Regions from separate parts of the Vibrio sp. E150_011 genome, predicted to be linked through region 2. Evidence: predicted binding sites of a transcription regulator. Region 2 holds the regulator's gene; each other region holds the start of a gene.
The links. Region 2 encodes MetJ, which represses methionine synthesis genes. Its sites were predicted from a motif close to TTAGACNTNTANANGTCTAA; they were not measured.
Positions count from the first base shown of each region.

Region 1: metK (methionine adenosyltransferase) is a predicted target of MetJ. The motif match lies at 3,833-3,852, and genes of this name have one in related genera.
Region 3: metH (methionine synthase) is a predicted target of MetJ. The motif match lies at 2,047-2,066, and genes of this name have one in related genera.

Region 1 is NZ_JBHFOL010000003.1:16,338-22,466, reverse strand. It holds gene ACE1OE_RS06330 (phosphoglycerate kinase) at 1-257, opposite strand, end outside; gene epd (erythrose-4-phosphate dehydrogenase) at 414-1,439, opposite strand; gene tkt (transketolase) at 1,608-3,602, opposite strand; gene metK (methionine adenosyltransferase) at 3,930-5,084, shown strand; gene ACE1OE_RS06310 (DUF2189 domain-containing protein) at 5,450-6,129, shown strand, end outside.
Region 2 is NZ_JBHFOL010000011.1:89,215-95,343, reverse strand. It holds gene rpmE (50S ribosomal protein L31) at 36-251, shown strand; gene ACE1OE_RS16480 (malic enzyme-like NAD(P)-binding protein) at 743-2,002, shown strand; gene metJ (met regulon transcriptional regulator MetJ) at 2,186-2,506, opposite strand; gene ACE1OE_RS16470 (O-succinylhomoserine (thiol)-lyase) at 2,787-3,956, shown strand; gene ACE1OE_RS16465 (bifunctional aspartate kinase/homoserine dehydrogenase II) at 3,965-6,129, shown strand, end outside.
Region 3 is NZ_JBHFOL010000023.1:38,987-45,115, forward strand. It holds gene metH (methionine synthase) at 1-1,999, opposite strand, end outside; gene ACE1OE_RS22130 (cation:proton antiporter) at 2,287-3,618, shown strand; tRNA gene ACE1OE_RS22135 (tRNA-Asn) at 3,933-4,008, opposite strand; tRNA gene ACE1OE_RS22140 (tRNA-Phe) at 4,063-4,138, opposite strand; tRNA gene ACE1OE_RS22145 (tRNA-Thr) at 4,146-4,221, opposite strand; tRNA gene ACE1OE_RS22150 (tRNA-Phe) at 4,312-4,387, opposite strand; gene mltC (membrane-bound lytic murein transglycosylase MltC) at 4,491-5,624, opposite strand; gene ACE1OE_RS22160 (oxidative damage protection protein) at 5,678-5,950, opposite strand; gene mutY (A/G-specific adenine glycosylase) at 5,964-6,129, opposite strand, start outside.

The sequences.
Region 1 (6,129 bases), on a different contig from region 2:
TCAAGTGCGTCGTTTAGGTAGTTTACAACAGGTAGTAGAGAGAACTCTTCTGCGTACTCGCCTTCAGTAGGACGACCTAGGTGAGAAGTCACCATAACTTTAGCACCTGCTTCTAGGCAAAGCTTGATGGTAGGTAGCGATGCAAGAATACGAGCATCTGAAGTTACTTTACCGTCTTTTACAGGAACGTTCAGATCAGCACGGATAAATACGCGTTTACCTGCTAGATCCAGGTCAGTCATCTTGATTACAGACATGTTTAGTCCTCTCAACTAAAAATAAATAATGTTTTTGAAAACTCGGCATCTTGCCAAGTTTATGAATTCATCAACTGCTTACTTATATTGAGCTAATCAATATTAATTTCAACCCTCAAAATTAATATTTTACCCAAGCTCAAGTAGCATCTTAAACTATTGCGACGCTTTCATGGCTAATGCCGTATCAAGCATCCGATTGGCGAAGCCCCATTCGTTATCACACCAGACCAACATTTTGACCAGACGCCCATCACTGACTCGCGTTTGCGTTCCATCAACAATGGCACTGTGTGGGTCATGATTAAAGTCGATTGAGACTAGCGGAGCTTCAGTATAGTCAACAATGCCGTCTAATGTACACCGAGAAGCGTTAATAATGACTTGATTTACGTCATTAACTTTCACATTCGTATTTATAGTTACACTTAGATCCATAGCGGTAACATTAACTGTTGGTACTCGGACAGAAATCGCTTCAAATTTGTTAGAAAATTTCGGAAATATTCTCTCAATACCCTTATGAAGCTTTGTATCAACAGGAATGATCGACTGGCTGGCTGCTCTAGTTCGGCGTAAATCAGTATGATAGGCATCGATGACAGGTTGATCATTCATCGAAGAGTGGATCGTGGTAATCGTGCCTGAATCAATGCCAAACGCATCATCAAGTACTTGTATTATAGGGACAATACAGTTCGTAGTGCACGAACCACTGGAAACAATCGTGTGCTCTTGTTTAAGAGAATCATGATTGACACCATAGATAATCGTATTATCTATGTCATTCGCGCCAGGATGTGAAAACAAAACCTTGTTCGCACCTGCCGCGATATGCTCTAGGCCGTCTGCACGACTCCCGAACACACCCGTACAATCAAGTACAATATCAACCTCTAGATTTCGCCAAGGAAGTAGGTTGATTTCCGCTAAATGCAAGATACGAATACTATCAAACTGACCATCTTGGTGGTTCACATAAAGGTGTTCTTGGTCATGAGTGATCTTTTTACCAAAACGACCATGACTCGTATCATATTGAAGCAGGTGCGCCATTGCTTCAGGTTGCGCCAATTCATTGACTGCGACGACTTTAATTTTATCGTTTTTGCCGCTTTCATAAATCGCTCGAAGTACATTTCGTCCTATACGCCCAAAGCCATTAATCGCTACCTTTAGCATCGTACAACACCTTTTTGTTCACATAATTAAGGCAAGCATATTAACTGATCAACATCAGTTTCGCATCCCGACTTAATCACACATACACAAGAATAATATCCAAGCATAAAAAAACCGAGCCACTAGGGCTCGGTTACTACAACAAAATGAAATAACTCAGCCTATCGCTTAAGCGAGTAATTCTTTTGCTGTGTTCACAACGTTTTCTGTTGTAAAGCCAAACATCTTGAATAGCTCACCTGCTGGTGCAGACTCACCAAATGTCGTCATACCGATGATCTTGCCACCAAAGCCAACATATTTGTACCAGAAGTCAGCAATACCGGCTTCAACAGCAATACGAGCGGTCACGTCAGATGGCAATACTGATTCACGGTACTGCGCATCTTGCTTATCAAACGCATCCGTTGCTGGCATAGAAACCACACGTACCGCTTTGCCTTCAGCAGTCAGTTGCGCAGCAGCTTCAACTGCTAGTTCAACTTCAGAGCCAGTAGCGATGATAATTAATTCAGGCTTACCTGCACAATCTTTCAGGATGTAACCACCCTTGGCGATGTTTGCTACTTGCTCTGCGTTACGCTCCTGCTGTGCTAGGTTCTGACGAGAGAAGATAAGCGATGTTGGACCATCTTTACGTTCAATAGCCAGTTTCCAAGCCACTGCCGATTCCACTTGGTCACATGGACGCCATGTGCTCATGTTTGGTGTTAGGCGTAGCGAAGCAATTTGCTCAACCGGTTGGTGAGTTGGGCCGTCTTCGCCTAGACCGATAGAGTCGTGCGTGTAAACCTGGATGTTCTGAACTTTCATCAGAGCTGCCATACGCATCGCGTTACGAGCGTATTCCATGAACATTAGGAATGTTGCACCGTATGGTACGAAACCACCGTGCAAAGCGATACCGTTCATGATCGCAGTCATACCAAACTCACGAACACCGTAATGAATGTAGTTACCAGAGAAGTCTTCAGCTGTTAGCGACTTAGAACCAGACCACATTGTCAGGTTAGAAGGTGCAAGGTCAGCAGAGCCACCCATAAATTCTGGTAGCATTTGACCAAATGCTTCTAGCGCATTTTGTGACGCTTTACGTGATGCGATGTTTGCAGGGTTAGCTTGAAGATCAGCAATGATTGCCGATGCTTTTTCTTCCCACTCAGCTGGCAGTTCGCCATTTGTACGACGAGTAAACTCAGCCGCAAGTTCTGGGTAAGCAGCTGCGTAAGCGTCAAACTTAGCATTCCACGCCGCTTCTTTTGCTGCGCCCGCTTCTTTTGCATTCCATTGTGCCGAGATATCAGCTGGAATTTCAAAAGGACCGTGCTCCCAACCCAGCGCTGCTTTAGTTGCTGCGATTTCATCAGCGCCTAGTGGTGCACCGTGGCAGTCGTGCGTGCCGGCTTTGTTTGGTGAACCAAAACCAATAACAGTTTTAGTACAAATAAGTGTTGGGCGAGGATCCGCTTTTGCCGCGATGATTGCCGCGTTAATCGCATCAGAGTCATGACCATCAACGGCAGGGATAACATGCCAGCCGTAGGCTTCAAAACGCTTAGGCGTGTCGTCAGAGAACCAACCTTCCACCTCACCATCGATAGAAATACCGTTGTCATCCCAGAAAGCAACCAGCTTACCAAGACCAAGAGTACCAGCCAAAGAGCAGGCTTCGTGAGAGATGCCTTCCATCAGACAGCCATCGCCCATGAACGCGTAAGTAAAGTGATCAACGATGTCATGACCTTCTTTATTAAATTGCGCAGCCAGTGATTTCTCTGCCATTGCCATGCCGACTGCATTCGTGATGCCTTGACCTAAAGGGCCTGTTGTCGTTTCAATGCCTGGAGCGTAGCCGTATTCTGGGTGACCTGGTGTTTTAGAGTGCAATTGACGGAAGTTTTTAAGATCGTCAATAGATAATTCATAACCACTTAGATGAAGCAGAGAATAAATCAGCATTGAGCCGTGGCCGTTTGACAAAATAAAACGGTCGCGATCAGCCCATTCCGGGTTTTGAGGATTGTGATTTAGGTGAGAGCGCCAAAGTACTTCGGCGATATCAGCCATACCCATAGGGGCACCTGGGTGACCAGAGTTGGCTTGTTGAACACCATCCATGCTAAGCGCGCGGATTGCATTAGCTAATTCTTTACGAGACGACATGTCTGCTCCTGAGTGCATTAAGCGAATTTCAAGTTGATTCCTTGCTGAACAATAATCAGCGGCAAGCATTGTCGCAAAGCCCCCTAACCTCTGCAAACTTTTTACCGATATTTTGAGTACTTTTGCTGTGTTTTTTTGCACGTTACACCCCTATCTGCCTTAAAATACGCAAACGTTTGGCTATAACTTAAAAGTAAAAATCGCTTGATTCTCACACATCGATGATTAAAATAGACGTCTAGATGTAGATACACCTACAAAATATCATTGAATTTTTTATAGGCCAGCACAATATCGCTGGCTTTATTAACTGTAATTGGAGCTCTCATGGCTAAGCACCTGTTCACTTCTGAATCCGTATCAGAAGGACATCCTGATAAAATTGCTGACCAAATTTCTGATGCTGTACTTGACGCAATTTTAGAGCAAGACCCGAAAGCGCGTGTTGCTTGTGAAACTTACGTAAAGACTGGCATGGTAATGGTTGGTGGTGAAGTCACGACCTCAGCGTGGGTAGACATCGAAGAGATTACTCGTGAAACCGTTCGCGAAATCGGCTACGTTCACTCAGATATGGGCTTTGATGCGGATTCTTGTGCCGTACTGAACACGATTGGTAAACAATCTCCAGACATCAACCAAGGTGTTGATAAAGCTGATCCAAAAGAACAAGGCGCTGGTGACCAAGGCATCATGTTTGGTTACGCAACTAACGAAACGCCAATCCTAATGCCGGCTCCTATTACTTACTCTCACTTACTTGTTAAAAAGCAAGCTGAAGTTCGTAAGAGCGGTAAGCTTGACTTCCTTCGTCCAGATGCGAAATCTCAAGTTACCTTCCAATACGACCAAGGTAAGATTGTTGGTATCGATGCGGTTGTACTTTCAACACAGCACTGCGATTCAGTCACAACACCTGATCTTCGTGAAGCGGTAATGGAAGAGATCATCAAGCCAGTTCTTCCAGCAGAGTGGATTAACAAAGACACCAACTTCTTCATCAACCCAACCGGTCGTTTTGTTATCGGCGGCCCTATGGGTGACTGTGGTCTTACGGGTCGTAAGATCATCGTTGATACGTACGGCGGCGCAGCTCGTCACGGTGGTGGTGCATTCTCTGGTAAAGATCCATCGAAAGTTGACCGCAGTGCCGCATACGCAGCACGTTACGTAGCGAAAAACATTGTTGCTGCTGGCATGGCAGATCGTTGTGAGATTCAACTGTCTTACGCCATTGGTGTTGCTGATCCTACGTCAATCATGGTGGAAACGTTTGGTACTGAGAAAGTCGCTCACGACATCATCATTGAAGCAGTTCGTCAGAACTTCGATCTACGTCCATATGGTCTTCAAGAGATGCTGAACCTGCTTCAACCTATCTACAAGCAAACCGCAGCTTATGGTCACTTCGGTCGTGAAGAATTCCCTTGGGAAGCGACTGACAAAGCAGCAATGCTGCGTGATTTCGCTGGCATCAAATAGCGATTAATTCCACGCTATAACTAAGCTCAAAGACTAAAAAGCCCTTATCATTTGATAAGGGCTTTTTTACTTCAGCGTAAAATATATTAACTTCAACTATTTCAACCGCTTTGTTGCAAATTTGTTAACTTAACACTTGTAACACGTCTTTTCTATCCAGCAAAAAATTGTGTTTTCTTCCGTCTCGGTCAATAGTTAACCATAAGAGGACCGATGCAGAATGAGAATAACGCGAACTCATCATCACGCATCCCGACTCCATTATGGGAACACGTTGCGCCAAATCGTGAGCGATAAAGCTCACAACAATCGTTCATTTCCCGACATCAGAGACGAAGGCCAGATTGTCAAATCAGGGAGGACATATGCCTCGAACCGCTCAGACTGAAGACTTCCAAAAGAAAGACGAAGTCAAAGATCAAGATTACGCTAAAACCATACCTTGTAACCAAGTGAGTATTTCTGCGCCTTTTCATTGGCTGGCACTTGGGCTTCATGACTTAGTAAAAATGCCCGTTATTAGCGCATTTTACGGGCTATGTTTTACCGCCGCCGCCGTGGCGATAGTTCAGCTTGTACAATGGCAAGGTACCCATCTTGTTATCATGCCAAGCCTAGTCGTCTATATGCTCATTGGCCCTTTCCTTGCGCTTGGGCTTTATGACGCGGCTTGGGAAAGAGAAAAAGGTCACAAAGCCAGCCTGTTTCATTCAATGAAAGCCATTGGCCGTAACTCAACCTCACAATGGGCTTTTGCCGTATTGCTTGCCGTCGCCATGATATTTTGGATGCGAATAGCCGCGCTACTGCACGCCCTATACCCTTCCGTTCAAGGCGCTCCGTTAACTGAATTTGCACCATTTCTTATCACAGGTTCTGTGATTGGTTTGGTGATAGCCAGTGTTATATTCAGCTTGTCAGCCTTCTCGATTCCTTTAATGATGGAGCGTAGAGTCGATGTAATGACAGCGGTGTTTACCAGTTTCAATGCCGTCAAATCTAATATCCCAGCCATGGTGGTATGGGCATTTATAATCTGTGGTGG
Region 2 (6,129 bases):
TCGGATGGCGACACGGCCTAAATTTGAGGTTTCCCATGAAAGCTGGCATCCACCCAGAATACAAAGCTGTAACAGCAACTTGTTCTTGCGGCAATACATTTGAGTTCAACTCTACTCTAGCGAAAGATTCAATTCACCTAGACGTATGTGACAAATGTCACCCATTCTACACTGGTAAGCAACGTATCGTTGATACTGGTGGTCGTGTTGATCGCTTCAACAAGCGTTTCGGCGCTCTATCTAGCAAGTAATTATTTTACTTCCTTAGATGTAAAAAGGACGCCTCGGCGTCCTTTTTTGTTTCTGGCGTTTTATATTTTATTCAACCAGCGGCTAAAATGAGTCCCGAGCTTGAATTGTGTTGAGCAGTACCAACTAACCCATACCATCAGTGTGGAGTATGGTTGATTCCAACGCCACACGGTCGGTGGTGTGTGTATTGTGACGGTTTTTGGATCGTTATATTCTTCTCGGTGGCTATTTTTATAAACACTCGACTTACCTTTTCCTAAACTCTTGGCTTACCTATAAAGGCTTAAGCTCATTCGAATCGTGACACCATCCATTCAAAATCTTGATTAACTAGCGTAGTATATTCGCCTAAAGTTGCGACGTACGACAATAGCGTATGCGCACTTTGTGTACCCCTTATGGAGGAAATCAAACCATTCCGAAGCGGGTTATACTAAAAATAACAATAATCACTCAGTCTTTCATACTCGAATAAGCAGGATCGCATACCATGTCCGATGATCATCAAATCGACGAATTCCGCCAACAGGCCCTCGATTACCATGCCCACCCAACCCCAGGCAAAATTGAAATCGCGTTAACCAAACCCGCTGATTCAGCCAAAGATCTTGCACTCGCTTACAGCCCTGGCGTAGCCGAGCCTGTTCGAGAGATCGCGCAAAATGCTGATAATGTTTATAAATATACAGCGAAAGGCAATATGGTTGCGGTCATCTCAAATGGTACAGCAATCCTAGGACTTGGTAATCTTGGCCCACTGGCATCCAAACCCGTTATGGAAGGTAAGGCGCTACTCTTTAAGCGGTTTGCTGGTTTGGACTCCATTGATATCGAAGTCAAACACCGCACGATTGACGAGTTTGTTGATACGGTTGCGAATATTTCTGACACGTTTGGTGGTATCAACCTAGAAGACATCAAGGCTCCGGATTGTTTTGAGATTGAGCGTCGCTTGATTGAGCGTTGTGATGTTCCGGTATTCCATGATGACCAACATGGTACGGCAATTGTCACGGCGGCGGGTATGTTGAATGCGATTGAGCTGCAAGGCAAAGAATTAAGTGAAGCGACCATTGTTTGTTTGGGTGCGGGCGCTGCGGCGACGGCCTGTATGGAGCTGTTGATTAAATGTGGTGCGATGCGTGAAAAAATCTACATGTTGGATCGCAAAGGCGTCATTCATACGCGTCGTGAAGGCTTGAATGAATACAAGCAGATGTTTGCCAACAATACCGATAAACGTACCCTTGAAGATGTCATCGAAGGCGCGGATTTATTCTTAGGGGTGTCTGGTCCAGATTTACTTCCTGCTGAAGCGTTGAAGCTCATGGCAGAGAAACCAGTCGTGTTTGCGTGTTCAAATCCTGATCCAGAGATTAAGCCAGAATTGGCGCATCAGGTTCGTGATGATTTGATCATGGGGACCGGTCGCTCAGATTATCCGAATCAGGTAAATAACGTACTGTGTTTCCCGTTCATCTTCCGCGGTGCATTGGACGTACGTGCCAGTGAGATTAACGATGAAATGAAGCTTGCGGCGGTTGAGGCAATACGTCAAATTGCTAAAGAACCCGTACCTCAAGAGGTGCTTGATGCGGCGGGTGTTAAGGCGTTGTCATTTAGTAAGGATTACATTATTCCTAAACCGATGGACCCACGCTTGCTACCACGCGTTGCAAAAGCGGTTGCAGTAGCAGCAGTCGAATCGGGCGTCGCACGAATTGAAATGCCTGAGAACTACATGGCTTAGAAAGTCATGATTGAATAGAAATTTGGGGCTTTAGGGATAAAACGTGCCTGGTGCCTTGAATTTGCTTTGAAAAAACGCTGGCCTTGATGGTCAGCGTTTTTTTATTGTTTGACCCAGGACCCAGGACCCAGGACCCAGGACCCAGGACCCAGGACCCAGGACCCAGCCTCTAAATCCTACTTTTTATTCTTCATCGAACGCTTCAAACTCAATACCCATCGCCGTCATCATGGCTTTCACTTCGGTTGGGATATCATCTGGGCGGTCTTTTCTTAAGTCTTCATCGGTCGGGAGCGGCTGACCAGTATAGGCGTGCAGAAATGCTTCACACAACAATTCGCTGTTAGTTGCATGGCGTAGGTTATTGATTTGGCGACGAGTTCTCTCGTCGGTCAATACCTTTAGCACTTTTAACGGAATGGATACCGTGATCTTTTTAACCTGCTCACTTTTTTTGCCGTGCTCCGCGTAAGGGCTAATGTATTCGCCATTCCAATCTGCCATTGCACACCTTCGTCTATTGATCGTAAATTTGTTTTATAGGAAAGCCGCAATTTTAGCGGCATTTACTGCCATAAGCAAAGACATATAGACGTCTAGAAGTGTTGACGTCTCACAAAATGGACAGTAAAGTGGGGTTTCGTTGAGCGGACGGTTAATTTTTCCAAAGATGGGTGCTTTTACTTGTCCGTTCAAGCATGATTAATCACACTATTTATCACCCAACCTTCTCGAGAGGTTGTGGTTAGCCTTCACCTTGCGCGTGTTAATAAAGGATGTTTCTATGAGCAATCGGAAGCCGGCGACAATCGCGGTTCGTATGGGTATCGAATCAGATACTCAGCACCACGCTGTCGTACCACCTATTTACCTTTCTACCAATTATGGCTTTCCCGCTTTCGGCGACGTGCCAAAATATGATTATACCCGTTCTGGTAACCCCAATCGTGGATTACTTGAACAGGCCTTATTTGAATTGGAGTCCGGTAAAGGTGCTGTGGTGACCAACTGTGGAACCTCTGCATTGAACCTTTGGGCATCGGCTTTTTTAGGCCCTGATGATTTGATCATCGCGCCACACGATTGCTACGGTGGCTCTTATCGCTTATTTAATACTCGCGCACAAAAAGGTGATTTTAAGGTTCAGTTTGTTGACCAAAGTGATGACGCGGCGTTAAGTGCTGCCATCGCAAAAAAACCAAAGTTGATTTTGTTAGAAACCCCGTCTAACCCGTTGGTACGCGTTGTGGACATTGCGAATGTCTGCGAAAAAGCAAAGCAGGTTGGCGCGCTGGTGGCGGTCGATAATACCTTTTTGACACCGGTGTACCAAAAGCCTTTAGACCTCGGTGCGGACTTTGTTATTCACTCCACGACGAAGTACATCAACGGCCACTCGGACGTTATTGGTGGCGTGGTGATAACCAAAACAGAAGCGCATGCAGAAGAGCTGGCGTGGTGGGGTAACTGTATTGGCGCAACAGGCACACCGTTTGATAGCTACATGACGTTGCGTGGTATCCGTACACTCAGTGCGCGTATGCGTGTCCATGAAGAAAGCTCACAAATTATTCTCAATTATTTGAAGGGCGAATCATTGGTTAAGGTCATCTATCATCCGAGTCTACCTGAGCATCCAGGTCATGAGATTGCCAAAAAGCAACAGTCGGGCTTTGGGTCTATGCTGAGCTTTGAGTTCGCTGGTAGCTTTGAACAGTTGAAATATTTTGTTGGCAAACTGAATCTCTTCTCGTTGGCAGAGTCCTTAGGTGGGGTAGAGAGCTTGATCTGCCACCCAGCATCGATGACTCACCGCGCGATGGGCGAGGCTGCGCTGGCTGAAGCGGGCGTCTCTCAACAGCTATTGCGCTTATCGGTAGGCTTAGAAGACGCAGAAGACCTAATTGAAGATCTACAACAAGCTTTTGATAAAGCACGAACGTTTGAAGGGTAAGCACGGCAATGAGTAATACTAACGTACCAGTGACGAAGCAATTGCATAAATTTGGTGGCAGTAGCCTGGCTGACCCTGGGTGCTACCGTCGTGTGGTATCGATTCTAAAAGACTACTCTCACGCAGAAGACCTGATTGTGGTATCAGCGGCAGGCAAGACAACCAACCGACTGATTGCGTTTCTGGATGCGTTAAACAAGGATGGCCGTGTTGCTCATGAGCACCTGCAAGCGTTACGACAGTTTCAATTTGAGTTGATTGATGAATTGCTCGATGGCGAAGAAGCGGAAGCCCTTCGTTCACAGTTGAGCGACGAATTTAGTACGCTTGGTGAGCAAATAGCGCCCCTTTCTGAGGCGCAGAAAGCCGCAATCTTGGGACATGGTGAGGTTTGGTCATCTCGCTTGTTGGCAGCATTACTAAGACAAAGTGAGTTGCCTGCGGTTGCCCAAGATGCAAGAGCCTTTTTGCGTGCTGAGTTTGGTGCTCAACCCGAGGTTGAGCGTGCCCAGTCTTACGCCTTGATTAAAAGTGCCTTGGCGCAACATGCGCACCACCGTGTGGTGATTACGGGTTTCATGGCGCAGAACAGTACCGGTGATACCGTGTTGCTTGGTCGCAATGGTTCGGATTACTCAGCGACCGTCATCGGTGCATTAGCTGAGGTGGCAAACGTCACCATCTGGAGTGATGTGGCAGGCGTTTACAGCGCGGATCCTCGTGTGGTTTCTGATGCGTGCTTATTGCCCCTTTTACGTTTGGATGAAGCCAGCGAACTGGCTCGCCTCGCAGCGCCCGTGTTACATAGCCGCACGTTACAGCCTGTTGCACAGAGTACCATGGAGTTAAATTTACGCTGCAGTTACTCTCCAGAATCAGGCTCAACGCGTATTGAACGCGTATTAGCCTCTGGACGCGGGGCAAAGATCATTACCTCGCTAGAAGAGGTACTATTGATTGAGCTGTCTTTTGGCAATGGGCATGATTTTGAGCGAGCAAAAGCAGAGGTGCTTCATAGCTTACAGCGTGCGCAGTTAGAGCCACTGGCCTATGAAGCGCAAGCCGACCAATCTCGATTACGCTTGGCGTATACCCCTGAGATCGCCGCTGGCACCCTCAATGAATTGCAAGACCTTGCGATAGAGGCGGAGATTAAGCTAAAAGAAGGCTTCTCCATGTTGGCCGCGGTTGGCGCTGGTGTCACGAAAAATGCGAATCATTGCTTTGGTTTCTATCAGCAGTTAAAACACGCACCGGTTGAATTTTTCTGTGAAGCCGATTCTGGCTTGAGCCTAGCGGCGGTCTTGCGTAAATCGGATGTCATGCCGCTTGTTAAGTCTGTACATACTCAGCTTTTTCAGGCGCAAAAACGCGTGGCGGTTGCACTATGTGGCAAAGGCAATATTGGTTCGAGTTGGCTTGAACTGTTTAAGCAACAGAAAAGCGAGCTTGAAAAACGCAGAGGCATGAGTTTTGATTTGGTCGCGGTGATCGGCAGCCAAGATTATTGGTTTGACGAAAACGGACTCGACGAAAAAACGGTCCTAGAATCTTATAAAGACGAGGCGGTACCTCATGAAGGTGACCGCTGGCTAAAACAAATTGCGGCGTTGCACGGCTTTGATGAAGCGGTTGTGTTGGATGTGACGGCAAGCGCTGAGTTAGCGCAGAAATATGTCGCTATTGCTGAGCATGGTGTGCACTTAATATCCGCAAATAAAGTCGCCGGTTCTGCCCCTAGCGCCGATTATCATCGCGTACAAGAAGCCTTTGCAAAAACGAGCCGTCACTGGCTTTATAATGCGACGGTTGGCGCAGGGTTACCGATAAACCATACCGTTCGAGATTTGCGTGAAAGCGGCGATGACATCATGGCGCTATCGGGTATTTTCTCTGGTACGCTGTCGTGGCTATTTCAACAGTTTGATGGCAGTGTGCCGTTTGCTGAGCTTGTTGACCTTGCATGGCAGCAGGGGCTAACGGAACCTGATCCTCGCTCTGATCTTGATGGCTCAGATGTGATGCGCAAACTGGTTATCTTGGCGCGTGAGTCTGGTCTTGAGATTGAACCCGATAGTGTTGTCGTTGAATCGTTGGTACCGGAAGAGCTTAAAGCCCTCACATTGGATGGCTTTTTTGAGCAGTCAGGGTTGTTGAGTGAGTTGCTTCAGGA
Region 3 (6,129 bases), on a different contig from region 2:
CGTGCTCCAAGCGTTTTTCAACCGGCCATGTTCGCCATTCTAATGCGCTGGCGTCTTCTTCTTTACCCACACCTTTGTTGGCATACTCTGTCGCAATGTCTAACAGACGCTCTGTACCATCATCTCGGCGGTTTAAGACTACATCTTCAACCGCTTCACGCAGCTTATCTGGTACGTTGTCATAAATCTCCAGTTGCCCAGCATTAACAATGCCCATGTCCATACCGTTTTTAAAACAGTGATACAAGAACACAGCATGAATGGCTTCACGTACGTAGTTATTACCACGGAACGAGAATGACACGTTAGAAACACCACCAGAGATCATGGCATATGGTAAGTCACGTTTTATATCAGCGACGGCTTCAATAAAGTCTACCGCGTAGTTATTATGCTCATCAATACCGGTGGCGACGGCAAAGATATTCGGGTCAAAAATAATATCTTCTGGTGGGAAGCCTACTTCATCCACCAGCACGCGGTAAGCCTGCGTACAGATTTCAATTTTTCGTTCACGCGTGTCAGCTTGCCCAACCTCATCAAACGCCATAACGATAACCGCAGCACCATAGCGGCGGATTAATTTGGCTTGTGCGACAAACTTTTCTTTGCCTTCTTTTAACGAGATCGAGTTGACGATGCCTTTACCTTGAATGCACTTCAAGCCTGCTTCGATCACCTCCCATTTGGAGGAATCGACCATAATGGGCACTTTTGATATTTCAGGCTCAGAAGCACAAAGATTCAGGAATCGCACCATACAAGCTTCAGCATCGAGCATGCCTTCGTCCATGTTGATGTCGATGATTTGCGCACCATTCTCAACCTGCTGACGAGCCACTTCTAGTGCTTCATCATAAAGCTCTTCTTTAATGAGACGTTTAAAGCGCGCTGAGCCTGTCACGTTGGTGCGCTCACCGACGTTGATAAACAAGCTCTCTTTATCAATAGTAAGAGGCTCAAGCCCTGAAAGTCGACAGGCCACAGGAAGTTCAGGCAATGGACGAGGGGACACACCTTCAACAGCCTGTGCCATTTGACGAATGTGCTCTGGTGTCGTACCACAACAACCGCCAACAAGGTTTAGGAAACCACTTTGTGCCCATTCACCAATATGTTCAGCCATATCTTCTGGCGACAAGTCGTATTCGCCAAATGCATTCGGCAAGCCTGCATTCGGGTGGGCTGAAACGTAGGTCTCTGATATACGCGACAGCTCTCCAACGTATTGCCTTAATTCATCTGGCCCTAACGCACAGTTAAGACCAAACGCAATCGGCTTCACGTGACGCATTGCGTTATAAAAAGCTTCGGTTGTTTGGCCTGATAAGGTACGGCCAGAGGCATCGGTAATGGTGCCCGAGATCATAACGGGCAAGTCCACGCCCATCTCTTCAAAAACAGATTCAACGGCAAACGAACATGCTTTCGCATTGAGAGTATCAAAAATGGTCTCGATCAAAATAAGATCGGATCCACCCTTAATCAATGCTCTTGTTGACTCAGAGTAAGCAATCACAAGCTCATCAAAAGAAACATTACGGTAACCGGGATCATTCACATCGGGAGATAAGGAACAAGTACGGTTGGTTGGCCCCAGTACACCTGCTACAAACCGAGGTTTATCTGGCGTTTTTGCTGTCCATTCATCGGCGACTTCACGCGCAAGCTTCGCCGCTTCAAAATTGATTTCATCGCTCAACGATTCCATGTCGTAGTCGGCCATCGCAATTGTGGTGGCATTAAACGTATTGGTCTCGAGGATATCCGCACCGGCTTCTAGGTAAGCGCTATGGATCTCTTTGATAAGAGAGGGCTGGGATAAAACTAACAGATCATTGTTGCCCTTCAGATCTGATGCCCAATCAGCAAAGCGCTCACCTCGATAATCGGCCTCTTCCAATTTATAGCCTTGAATCATCGTCCCCATCCCACCATCAATAAGTAGGATTCGTTTTTTCAATTGATTCTCAATCAGTTGTCTAATGCTGCTTACCACAATACTGCCTCGTTCCTTGCTGATGCTGCCATCCTATCATAGTAGTTTTAGAAATCTAGACGTCTAAAACTACTTTTTGACTGCTTTATTTACCACCAAACTAACCAAGTCCGATCGCGGTAGCAACTATTTCGTTACTTCATTTATACGCAGCTGAACAAAAACAAAAGACGGACAATAGAAAGTCGTTCTATAACTAAAGAACATGTTTTTATAATTAGTGATTGATCTTCACTCACGACAAGAACAGAATCCCATTCACAATTTATTACAATTAAGGAACCTCAATGTCCGTTTATCAGACTCTTTGTTTTTTGTCTGCCGCTGCCATGTTGATTGCGTTCATCAATAGTAAAATAGGCAAGATGCAAACCACCATTGCGATAACCGCAGGATCCATGATCCTTTCTTTGCTCATTCTCATCGGCGGTCAAAACGGCTGGTTTGATTTGTCAGAGGCAGCGTCAGATATGGTCAGTAGCATCGACTTTGAGGACTTTTTGTTGAAGGGGATCTTAGGATTCTTGCTGTTCGCAGGCGGACTCGGTATCAAACTGCCTCACCTTAAAGATCAAAAATGGGAAATTACCGTACTGGCGCTTGGGGCCACATTATTTTCGACATTTTTTATCGGCGCCGTACTGTACGGTTTTTGCAATCTTATCGGTATACAGTTTGATTTAATCTATTGCTTACTGTTTGGTGCACTGATTTCACCGACCGATCCCATCGCTGTTTTGGCCATTGTAAAAAAGCTGGACGCACCAGAGCGAATTTCAACTCAAGTAGAAGGCGAATCACTCTTTAATGACGGTTTTGGCCTTGTTATTTTTGTCACGCTATACACCATTGCTTTTGGGTCAGAAGCGCCCAGCGTATCCAGCGTCACCATGTTGTTTCTTCAAGAGGCTATTGGAGGGATCCTCTACGGTTTTGTGTTGGGTTTAATATTCCATTACTTAATTAGCGCCACTGATGACCACTCAATGGAGCTACTCCTCACGATCGGTATTCCAACGGCAGGCTATGCCTTTGCTGACGTTTTACACGTTTCTGGACCGCTTTCAATGGTGGTATCGGGCATCATGATCGGGAACTGGACACGATATATTGGCTTTTCCAAAGAATCAGAAAAGCACCTCGACCACTTCTGGGAGCTGGTTGATGAGTTTCTAAACGGTGTACTATTCCTATTAATCGGGATGTCGATGCTGTTGTTCCAATTCCATCAAGAAGATTGGATATTGATGGCATTTTCCATACCACTCGTCTTAGGCTCTCGCTACCTCAGCGTGGCGCTCTCCTACGTCGGCTTTAAGCGCTTTCGTCGTTATAATCCATGGTCGGTGAGGATATTAACTTGGGGAGGCTTACGAGGCGGCTTAGCGCTTGCTATGGCACTGTCTATCCCTGCTGGTGTGTGGGTTATTGAAGACAAACTTATCGACGTCAAAGAAATCATCCTCGTGATGACCTATTCCGTTGTGGTTTTCTCAATCCTTATCCAAGGCTCAAGCATTACCCCAATGATTGAGAAAGCTAAGCGAGCGGAAAGAGAAATGCGTAATGAGGACCTAGCTGAAACTGAAGCCGCGACCTCTTCAGACTCAACGAAGTAACGTATTGTCAGTCAAAAAATAGAGTAATCCAAAAGCTGATAATTCGCTTTTTATGCTTAAAGGCGTCATCCACACTGAGTGAGGATGGCGCCTTTGTATTTTCAGTAATAACTACCTGTAGCGAATGACAAGGCTGTTCCGCACAATCGGTGAGTTGTACAAAGGCAATAGCCAATTAAGCACGCAGCATGCGCTGCAAACGATAAAGGAATACAAATGAGAGAGGAACAAAGGGTGATAGCCTAATGGAGATGATATGTGCAAAGCTGAAATGCAAAAAAGGCCTCATCTTTCGATGAGGCCTTTTTCTAATGTGGCTCCCCTTGCAAGACTTGAACTTGCGACATACGGATTAACAGTCCGCCGTTCTACCAACTGAACTAAAGGGGAATTATCTGTGTCAACATCAGGTCCTAAGACCATTATTTGTTAAGCACCAAATAATGGTGCCTCGAGGCGGAATCGAACCACCGACACGAGGATTTTCAATCCTCTGCTCTACCGACTGAGCTATCGAGGCAAAAGAATGGTGCCGACTACCGGAGTCGAACTGGTGACCTACTGATTACAAGTCAGTTGCTCTACCTACTGAGCTAAGTCGGCACACTAAATTCTCTATGCTTCTGTTCGTGTTTCTAATCTTTTTTAAAAAATATCTTTCTAAAAAACTATCGACACCAACAAATCAAATTGTGGTGCCCGGAGGCGGAATCGAACCACCGACACGAGGATTTTCAATCCTCTGCTCTACCGACTGAGCTATCCGGGCAACGGGGCGCTATTAAACGTATTTTCCGTTCTCCCGTCAACAGGTTTTTTAAAAAAACTTTAAAAAACCGCTCGACCGCTGCTTTTTTCAGCAAAAGTAATCATTACTTTTTACCCGCGTTAAAATCTTTCTTATATTTCGTTACTTTTTCTAGGTAACGTCGTGATTCTGAATTTGGGTGTTTTTTTGTTAATGCCCAATAAACCTGGTTAGGTTGTAGTGAGTTCAGATCATTCATGGCTCTTTTTCTATCTTTACTGAATGTGTTTAATACGCCACCAGTGCCTCCGTTATACGCCGAAATCATGCTGTACTCTAATGAAGTAGGATGACGAACGGCTTTCAAATAACGATTTTTTAGAATATAGAAGTACGCGGTCCCTGTATCAATGTTCTGTTCTGGGTTAAAAAGATATTCTGGCGACGGTTCTCCTGATTTATTTTTAACGAGGTTAAATACATCTCGCCCAGCGGTCTTTGGAACAACCTGCATCAAGCCATACGCATTGGCCCAGCTCACTGCGTAGGGGTTAAAACTACTTTCTGTTTTAATAATGGCATAGATTAAATCCTCTGGAATGTCGTACTTACGCGAGGCTCGCCGAACAATATCGGCATATTGATAGCTCCGCTTAGCGGCATGATCTTTGACCATTGGGATCTCAACGTAATACGCCTTCTTGTAATCGACATTCTTTGTTTTGACCTTATTAGCAATAAGGTAATCAGCAAAACGACTCGCACGCCACGACCACTGCATTGGTTTTTGTTCTTGATCTACGACTTGATTGTAGAGAAAAGGTTGCCCCTCTAGCTTGATGCTACGAGAAGAAAATAAGTCGACACTTGCAGGGTCATCAGGGGTGAGCAGTGTTGTCACTATTGCGTTTTTAAGGTGCTTTTCTGGCTCCGTCGGAGAGACAGTCTCAATCGTGATAATACCTTTACTAAAATCTACCTCAGCTCGGCTCAAGTAATTATCAATATATTTAACGTAGTTGCTTTTACCCGCCACTTTGATTTCACTGCTGCCCCAGCGCTTTTCAATATTGCCATTAAAGCTGCCAATCAGCGCATCCATCGCTTTGGTATCTTTCAAATACTGTCCAGGAAGCTCGGCAAGATTTTTCGCAAAACGGTTGGTTGGCTCGTAATTCACATCGTAAATTTTTTCAATAAATTCACGACTGCAACCCACCAGCAAGATAGGAATAAAAAAGTAAATCAATTTTTTCATATTAGGTAATAAAAACACCACATTAGGTGGTGTTTTTGAGCGTCCTTGGTTTCTTACTCTGACGGGGGCGTATACCCATCAATAACAACGTCTTTTCCTTCGAACAGGAAGTTGACCATCTCTGTTTCAAGTAGCTTACGATGTTCCGGATCCATCATGTTGAGTTTTTTTTCATTGATCAACATAGTCTGCTTTGATTGCCACTGCGCCCACGCTTCTTTCGACACATTGTCAAAGATACGCTTTCCGAGTTCGCCAGGGTAAAGTTGAAAGTCTAACCCTTCGGCTTCTTTTTGTAGTCGGGCACAAAAAACCATACGGCTCATATTGTTATCCTTATTAAATTCGTTGTAAGGCAAGAATTAGCTGTTTTACAGGTGCAGCCAAGCCAACCTTCTCTGGATTAGACATGTTATACCAAAGACCTTGAGACTGTTCCATTATCATTGTTGGAAGCTGATTAAGCGTCACGATGATCGGGGTAATATCTAGGTGGTAATGGCTA